Regions from separate parts of the Paenibacillus sp. FSL F4-0236 genome, predicted to be linked through region 1. Evidence: riboswitches for the same ligand, from Rfam matches in the RefSeq annotation. Region 1 holds a riboswitch; each other region holds the start of a gene.
The links. Region 1 has a riboswitch for cyclic di-AMP ahead of NSQ29_RS24745 (hypothetical protein). Riboswitches for the same ligand answer to the same signal wherever they lie in the genome.
Positions count from the first base shown of each region.

Region 1 (2,200 bases):
GACGAAATCCTCGAAGAAGTTCCCGACTGATTTCCGTCCCGTGATTCCTCTGACAAAGGCAACCGCAACAGAAAATCCGCTCGCTGCAGATGTGAACATCATCATCGTGATGACAGCCATTTGTGAAAAATACGAAAGCCCCGTCTCCCCGCTATAATGCTGCAGGTTCGTATTGGTCATAAAGCTGATCACTGTATTGAATGAAAGCGTCTGTTCCATATCCGTAATTCCATTCGGGTTTAACGGCAATCCCCGCTGCAATCTAAGAACAATGTAACTGAAAGTAACCAATACGATATTTGTTAACACAAAGCTGAGCGCATACTTCTTCCAAGACATTCCGTCCCGTTTTTTCAGGCCGATCAGCTTATAAATCCCTTTTTCCATGCCTCCAAACCATCGATCCGTACGGTTCGGTTCATTAGAAAATACATAATATAAATACGTGCCCATCGGCTTAACCAGCAAGATAAGAATTACGATTACAGCAACTATTTGCAAAATGCCCATGAATGCCCCTCCTTAAAATTTCTCCGGATGAATCAATGCGTAAACCAGATATACAAACAACAGTAGGGTAACAGCGATTACTAGAATCACAACTTATCCCTCCCTGTATCCTCAACTACACCTGCGCACCAGCGCATAAATCCATAAAACAACCCGTAAATTACAGCTAACGAAGCCACCATATACAGATCCATCATATCTCCCGCACTCCTTCTTTTATCCTTGATGAGGTGATTTATCGATTAGAAAATCAGCATCACCACTATGAGAATAGATTACATAACTTGCACCAAGTCTTTTATAGACCAATCTAGGATTTATTGAGCTTGTGATTACAAAAATCGGCTGTGTCGTCCAGGTGCGGCACATCTGAATGTAGCGGCAGCATAACGTAAAGCTGCTCTCGAACAGATATACCCGTCCTACCGGGAACGGCGGGCGAAACCAAGTATTCTGATGGCGGGTATCAACTAGAACGACTTGTTCAATCCCCATCTCTTCGAGTAGGGCCTTCTCAGGCAAGTTGTTGGTCAATCCGGCCATCTTAATGCCTCTGAATTTTAGAAGCTTAATAAAATGTTCGCCTGCCTTCGTTGGCGCACATACCAGTACATATTCATTCTGATCTGTCATCTCTTATTCTCCTCAAATGCTTTGCTTGTAAGATCAGAACTTGATCACCCTGATCTTGAAAGAAAAGCTACCGCTAATGATGAATATAACGACCTCTTCGTGAGGTTTTCCATAAATGCTTTGCTTAAAAAAGCACAGCAAAAAGCCACAAAGGATTCTCCTCTGTGGCTCGCTAGCGGTCACATTGCACTCATCCTCTCTCCATACGCTTACGAGGTTAGCTGTCGGATTCGGGCGGTGAGAGTCGCCCTACCTGTAGAAGATGCGAGCTCACTCGCATCTTCTACAGGATTCACCCCATAACCGGCTTCCGACTCTCACATCGTCTGCCGATTGTTGGTTCCCCCGCTTTCCTTAACGGAAATTAAGCGGATCAAATATTCGATTGTTGTTGAAACAGGAGTAATCATACCCTTATGCAGGAAGAATTGTAAAACCTGATTGATGCCAAAATAATGCAAATTAAAAACTATTTTCGTATCGGATAGCGCTTACTTGATATCCAATCTCTCTATATCTCTTGTTTACTCGAGTTTTAATCCATTAGCGAAAAGCGGGCATACCATGTGATTTTATTCACCACAAATGTAGAAATCTTAAAAAATCGCCTTTATAGGTAAGAAAACAAGAAGTCGAGATTAAGCGAGGAAGAAGCCCGATAACTCGCAATAAATACCTATTTGGTTCCCTTTTCCGTCGTAGTAGGCAGGATTTGGTTTAAATTGCGCTCAAAAGAACACTTTCTGTTTTTACAGAAACACCTTGAAAAGAGTATGATTCGGGTTGAATCTATTTCACGAAATACATTCAACGCTGAGTTCCTGCATTTGCAGGGAACGGGGGAACCATCAGGCCACATGGCCTACTTGGGGTGAATCCGAAGGAGACTGTTCAAGTCTCACATAGGTAGGGCGACTCTCACCGTCCGAATCCGACAGCTAACCTCGTAAGCGTAAAGAGAGAGACCCTTGATCCGCCACGCTTTGGCACAGGTGTGTGTATACCTGTATTCCAAAACCGCAGCAGAGGTCCTCCTCTTGCTGCGGTTTTTGCGTTA
Region 1 is NZ_JBBOBK010000001.1:5,544,279-5,546,478, forward strand. Features, by position in the region: gene kdpA (potassium-transporting ATPase subunit KdpA) at 1-510, opposite strand, end outside; gene kdpF (K(+)-transporting ATPase subunit F) at 523-600, opposite strand; gene NSQ29_RS24745 (hypothetical protein) at 727-1,143, opposite strand; cyclic di-AMP (ydaO/yuaA leader) riboswitch at 1,334-1,524, opposite strand; cyclic di-AMP (ydaO/yuaA leader) riboswitch at 1,945-2,110, shown strand.

Region 2 (2,200 bases), 5.4 Mb from region 1:
TGTGCTTTCATTTCGGATTAACTCCTATCCAATAATTATTTTACCTTCTGGGTGCTTATACAATGGTTTACCCTGTTTAGGTCCAAGCGCATACACTAATGTTAATGGACCTAGCCGACCTGCAAACATGGTCAGACAGATCAGAATCTTGCCGAAGATAGACAGTTCAGGTGTCAGCCCCATGGTTAGTCCCACCGTGGCAAAAGCTGAGGTCGTCTCAAATAATATCGCTAAGAAATTACTATCCTCTGTTGTGGACAGTAACATCGACACCGTGAGGACCAATAGCAAAGCGAGTAATGTTAACGTCAACGCTTTATAGATACGCTCCTGCGCCAATCGGTAACGGAACAGTACAACATCTTCACGTCCGCGCAGCATCGCGATTACTGCACCAATCATAATCGTAAAGGTTGTAGTCTTGACCCCGCCACCTGTTGATCCTGGAGATGCACCAATAAACATAAGAATAACCATAAAGAACTGTGAGGCTTGCCGCAGTCCGGCAATATCCACCGTATTGGCGCCAGCGGTTCGGGGCGATACCGACTGAAAGAATGCCGATAATATTTTGCCGCCGAAATTTAAATTCCCCAGTGTGCGCTGATTCGTAAATTCAAATATAAAAATAACCAAAGCGCCGATAAGAATAAGCCCTGCAGTGGTGGAGAGTACAACTTTGCTATGCAAAGATAATTTACGTTTGACACGAAACTCCACCAGATCCGACATGACAATAAAACCAATACCGCCAGAGACAATCAGAAACATCACCACGATGTTCACTAGCGGGTCATATACATAATCGGTTAAACTCCGGAAATCCCCGAAAATATCAAATCCAGCATTATTAAACATAGACACCGCATGAAATATTCCAAAATAAATGGCCTTTCCCAGTGGCATATCAAACGCCCAGCGTATGGACAGAAGCACCGCTGCACAGCCTTCGATGACCAAGGAATAAATAAGTACTCTCCGGATCAGTCGAACAATCCCCTCCATAGAGCCTTGGTTCATTGCTTCCTGAAGGATCAGTCTGTCCCGCAAGGAAATTTTGCGTTTCATCATCATGGCAAATAAGGTCGCCATTGTCATAAACCCTAAGCCGCCCACCTGGATAAGCACCATAATTACGGTTTTCCCAAAAATGGTGAATGTCGTCCCGGTGTCCAGCACCACAAGTCCTGTCACACAGGTGGCCGATGTTGCAGTAAACAACGCATCAATAAAACTAACAGCATTCCCGCTGGTACTCGAAATGGGAAGCATTAGCAGCAAGGCTCCAATCAGAATGATCGATGCAAAACCAAGCACCATAATCTGAGGCGGAGAGAGCTTCAGGAACTTTGATTCAGAAACCCTGCGAAACTGTGAAGCCACTACGCTCACCCTCTTATCAAAATTTAAAGAATTCCAACAAAAAAAGCACTGGAAAACCAATGCTACCCTTGGTTCCTGCAGTAAATTAGCCTACGAGGTTAGCTGACGGATTCGGACTGTGCAGGCTGCCCTATTCGTTCCTAGAACGAAATTCACCCCTGATGAATAAAGACAACGCCTATGGCGTATACTCATCTTTTCATTACTTCTTATGGTTCCCCCGTTTTCACCTGAAATTCGGCTATATACAATTGCATACAAATTATATATGTTATTTCGATAAATCACAAAGACACTATTAATGGTGATTCATATGAAAAATGCGGTTTGGAGAGGATGTACCACTAAGAGTGCCTTTTCTCATCACTTTTCCGTGTTTTCCCTGCAATTGCATCGATTTTCATGAAAAATGAAGAAAGAATCACCTTAAATTCATGGTATATATTCAGTTACCTATTCTATAATATCTCTATTACCCATAAAAAGAATATACGATGATTTTTGTAACTATCATGGCACTAATACTATAATGGAACATAACATTGTCAGTTTACAAGGAGGCGTTACATGAATCCCGTTGGCCAGCCCTTACAGCAACGTGCCCTCTCCAAGAGGCTCATCATCTCGGGCATTATCGGTCTTATTCTATTTATTATGTTTCAAATTGCTCCCTCGGTGCTAAATAGCCCTGCCGGGGAAGATACTACTGTCATCAGCAAGGCGGAAGCCCGCGACAAAGCCATATCATTCGCAGAACAAAAGCTGAACTACACCAAAGCACCAACCGATCAGTGGAATGTACTGTACGATACGGACT
Region 2 is NZ_JBBOBK010000001.1:182,306-184,505, reverse strand. Features, by position in the region: gene NSQ29_RS00835 (potassium channel family protein) at 1-11, opposite strand, end outside; gene NSQ29_RS00830 (TrkH family potassium uptake protein) at 25-1,320, opposite strand; cyclic di-AMP (ydaO/yuaA leader) riboswitch at 1,455-1,636, opposite strand; gene NSQ29_RS00825 (CPBP family intramembrane glutamic endopeptidase) at 1,951-2,200, shown strand, end outside.
Region 2: another riboswitch for cyclic di-AMP. It lies ahead of NSQ29_RS00830 (TrkH family potassium uptake protein); the one in region 1 lies ahead of NSQ29_RS24745 (hypothetical protein).

Region 3 (2,200 bases), 490 kb from region 1:
GCAAACTTGCCTTCACCGACATAAATACCGACATGGGAGACACCCTTACCACTTGTATTGAAGAATACAAGATCTCCAGATCTTAAATCATCTTGGGAGATAGCAGTACCCATTTGATACTGGGAACCTGATTGGTGTGGTAGGTTTATACCAATTTTATCAAATACATACATTGTAAATCCGGAGCAATCAAATCCATTTGTGGAGATGCCGCCGGATACGTACTTAGTTCCGATGGTCTTGTCGATCACTTTATCCATTTTGGAATCCGCGAAAGCGCTTCCTGCTCCGATGGTGAAAATAATGGAAAAGCTAAGTACTGCTGCTGCTAGCTTCTTCTTCAAAAGTTTATACCCCTTCCGGATGCCTACGAGGTTAGCTTAAGGGTTCGGTTGAAGGTCCCCTATGACCCCTCTAAAAATGGAGGTCAATTCACCCAAAGTTGGTTCCCCCGTTTTCCTAATAGTTAGGAAACTCGGCTGATACTGTTGATTAGGAATAGCTTGTAATCAATACATGACAAAACCTTTGTAAATAACAACTTAATGATTACAAAAATGTTACTAAAATCTTACTGCAGTTATTGTAACAAACAGAGTGCCGCTTGGCAATCGTTTTTAACATAATCATGCAGAAAAATTCGTTTTTTTTAAAGACAAAATGCATATGTAAGCGATAATATTAAACTAATTTTTATATTTATTGAAATTTTTATCAAATAAAAGTGTTTAAAGTCCGTTCTAGAGGTGTAAAGAATATAATAAGGCAAAAGAAAACCTGGATTCGATTAAGTCAATAATCAAACCCAGGTCTATATAATGTAATTGTGAGGTTATAGTTGTGGGGAAGTATTAATCGTAGGCTATAGCTTGATATGAGGAAGTACTCATTACTCTTTTAGCACCAACGTAGCGATTGGCCCAGTAGGACTGGCTAAGTGAAGTGATGGTCACGCCATATGAAGATGATGATTGTGCGAATTTTCCGTTTCCAACATAAATGCCGACATGGGATACGCCGTTGCCCAATGTGTTAAAGAAAACTAGGTCACCTGAACGTAATTTACTTTTGGCTACAGGAGTTCCGACATTATATTGAGCTTTTGAAGTACGGGGCAAAGAAAGACCCACCTTCTTGAATACATACGTAGTAAATCCAGAACAGTCAAACCCGGCAGTGCTAGTGCCTCCGGTTTTATAGGCAACTCCAATTGTCTTTGAAATAACACTGTCCATCTTAGAATCTGCAAAGGCACTTCCTCCACCAATAGAGAACGCCATCACAAGTCCTAGCGCCGCAGCGACGCATGCTTTTCTTAAATTCTTCAAAAAAATTGTACCCCTTCCAATGCCTGTGAGGTTAGCTTAAGGATTCGGTAGAAGGTTCCCCTATGATCACTGCAAAGCGAGATCAATTCACCCAAAATATGGTTCCCCCACTTCCCGGTGCAAGGAATTCGGCGTTTTATGCACCAGATAGTGACTTATCGACATGACTACGACAAATACATGAAGTTATGTAGAAATCGTTTCAAATGATTACAAACTTGTTACCAATGGAACAGGACTTATTGTAACAAAGTCTTTACGATTTTGCAAATCCTCATAATTTGTCTATAACGCGAAAGAGTCCCAGCTCCTGATTCAGGAACCGGGACTCTTATATTATGTTCTGTAATGCTTCAAATTATTGTGGAAATGCTTTACTGTGCCATAGATGATATTGAGCTGAAATTCCCCACATTTTGAAGAGTGTTGAGGGCAGTGATGAAAGTTGACGAATAAGAAGTGCTGGTAGGCCAGGACAGAAGATGCCCGTTATTCCGCACACTAGCAAAAGGATCAGGCCTGCTGCACCAAGTATGATTGAAATTCCTATTGCCGGAATCAGCGACTTCAAGCAAATGAATAAGGAGGAGAACATCCCCGTGCCGCTGGTATAACCAAACTGCATATATAGAAGGAACAGGCGCACGATAAAGATGTATATAAGCCATGCCAATACGTATGGAACTAGATGAAGTAACAAAGAGTAGTTCAGAAAGGAGGACAAGAATAGCCCGTACATTTTTGGAGCAAGCCAGTATAACGGAAGTAGAGCCAGCACCCATTCGATTAGACTGAAGATAAACACTGGAAATCCATAAAGCTTCATACCTGGAAAAAAGAACAGGCCACGCTCTCCTTTTCGCTCCTGATGG
Region 3 is NZ_JBBOBK010000001.1:6,033,926-6,036,125, reverse strand. Features, by position in the region: gene NSQ29_RS26890 (C40 family peptidase) at 1-344, opposite strand, end outside; cyclic di-AMP (ydaO/yuaA leader) riboswitch at 350-491, opposite strand; gene NSQ29_RS26885 (C40 family peptidase) at 852-1,280, opposite strand; cyclic di-AMP (ydaO/yuaA leader) riboswitch at 1,334-1,472, opposite strand; gene NSQ29_RS26880 (hypothetical protein) at 1,687-2,200, opposite strand, start outside.
Region 3: another riboswitch for cyclic di-AMP. It lies ahead of NSQ29_RS26885 (C40 family peptidase); the one in region 1 lies ahead of NSQ29_RS24745 (hypothetical protein).

Region 4 (2,200 bases), 5.5 Mb from region 1:
GACCCACAAGTAGATCCGGATTAGGAACGGTTGGTGGTAGACTGCGAATAACCTGCATGAGATCGGCGGGACCGATTTTGCAGCCGCAGCCCCCTTTTGAAGATAATGAGGTCAATTTTATGGTTTCGGCTTGAGACATCATGACTCAGCTCCTTTAGATAGTTAGTATCGAATAACTTTAATCTTACATCAGTAGACAGCATTGTACAAAATACAGACATACAGAAGAACGCCCCGTAGCCAGTACATACTCCCCGGCTATGGGACGCCTCTCATTTCTCACTTACCATTAAGATTAACTAATCTGCTGAGTTTCCTGCTGTTTCTCCAAAAACCGCTGAAGTATAGCATTAAATTTCTCCGGCTGACACAGATTACTAGGATCTAATGCGTTAGGGATAATCACTAACTGAGCATGTGGCAGCTGAGACACCATATCCTTCATACAATTAACTCCAAATTCACTAAAGTCACCTACAATACATAAGGCGGGACGCTTAAAAGACTTTAAGCATCTAGTGTAATCCACATGGCTCGTAGCCAGCCTTTGCCGATACAATTCCCTTGGACGTTTATCGAGAAGTCCTCTTCTAATCTCGTTATAAGCCAGATTCCAGCGTTCCCGGTACATCATACGAATCGAAGGCAGTACAAGCTCACTTGGAGCGTAATACATTAACCAGCTACAATAAGCAGCCATAAGCTGGATTTTACCGATTATCGTTGACGCCTGACTTCTACAAAAGCTATCCGCGACAACAATCGCTTTTACTCGCTCTGGATATTGTTTCGCAATATGCTGAACGACGAGCCCCCCATAGGCACTCCCAACAAAAACAGCCTCACGAATACCCAAATCATTTAATAGCATTATTATATCTAGACATTGGGTTTCAATAATCTCGTTTGGGGCCTGCAGTAATTCACCTGATTTGCCATTCCCCCGTAAATCACACAGAATCACTTTATATTTATCAGAAAAATACTCTAATTGTGGCTTGAACATACTATGTGTTAATCCATGTCCATGGATAAACACAACCGGAGTCCCTGTTCCATTGATTTCGTAATAGAGCGAAGTTCCATTCAGTTTAGCAATAGGCAAAGTTAACACCTCTTTCATAGATAGGTTCTACAACTATATCTGCTTTTTAACGCAGCAAAAAACCACAGAGGGATTCTCTGTGGCTATTCATCATCAAATACGCCATTCATCCTCTCTCCATACGCTTACGAGGTTAGCTGTCGGATTCGGGCAGTGAGAGTTGCCCTACCTGCATGGATGCATTTATGCACCTGGAACAGGATTCACCCCATAACTAGTACCGATTGTTACACTGGTTCCCAGTTGTTGGTTCCCCCGCTTTCCTTAACGGAAATTAAGCGGACTTCTTATGTAATTGTCAGTTATGTGATGAATCATACTCCGTGTAAGGTTTCTTGTAAAGTTGAGCCGTGGGCAAAATAATGTTGAAAGCCATGCTTTTCATTTCATATTGAGCATACACTTCGTTTTCTCTTTCTTTTACTCTTGTTTACTCAATATATCTAAAAAAAGCCGAGCGGCCATCAGAGATCAATCCCTGAACCACTCGGCTTCGTTATACAATCATATGGCTACAACAGATCGGCGTTTTTCAATGCATGCTCCCAGCTCGGAAAAAAGAACAGCGCACTTCTCATAAGATCAGGATCGCTTTGCTTCACTTGTTTTTTGCTGATCGAGCTTCCATCAGTTTGAAGCTTTTTGATACGACTTAACACTTCATCAGCCTCCAAAGGAATTTCCATTGAAGCACTCCTTTCTCAGTGACCTGGTTTCCAATCATTTTCTCCATAATATGCAAATTTATTCTTCATTTCGGTTTATACGAATTAAACCAGCTGATAGACCGGTTGTTCAGCAATAAAATAAGTGGGAATCATTGGGTATTTATGTGCCAGAACTTCAGCTAAATATTTCATTCCTGGAGCTTCACTTTCCGCATGACCTAACATAATCAGCGCTTTTGATCTGCCTTGGTGGACAGCATCCCTCACATATTCTGGAGTTTCCCATTCGGGGCCCTCGCCAGCAATAATTAAATCAAGATTGTGCTGATTAAAAAGAGGAATAGCCATCGTCCCACCTCCTCTGTAACCTACTAATATCCCCACATGTCTGCATATCTGGGATAGGTCTCCGGCAGCACGTACATAG
Region 4 is NZ_JBBOBK010000001.1:70,709-72,908, reverse strand. Features, by position in the region: gene selD (selenide, water dikinase SelD) at 1-139, opposite strand, end outside; gene NSQ29_RS00380 (alpha/beta fold hydrolase) at 296-1,123, opposite strand; cyclic di-AMP (ydaO/yuaA leader) riboswitch at 1,212-1,396, opposite strand; gene NSQ29_RS00375 (hypothetical protein) at 1,618-1,791, opposite strand; gene NSQ29_RS00370 (Nif3-like dinuclear metal center hexameric protein) at 1,876-2,200, opposite strand, start outside.
Region 4: another riboswitch for cyclic di-AMP. It lies ahead of NSQ29_RS00380 (alpha/beta fold hydrolase); the one in region 1 lies ahead of NSQ29_RS24745 (hypothetical protein).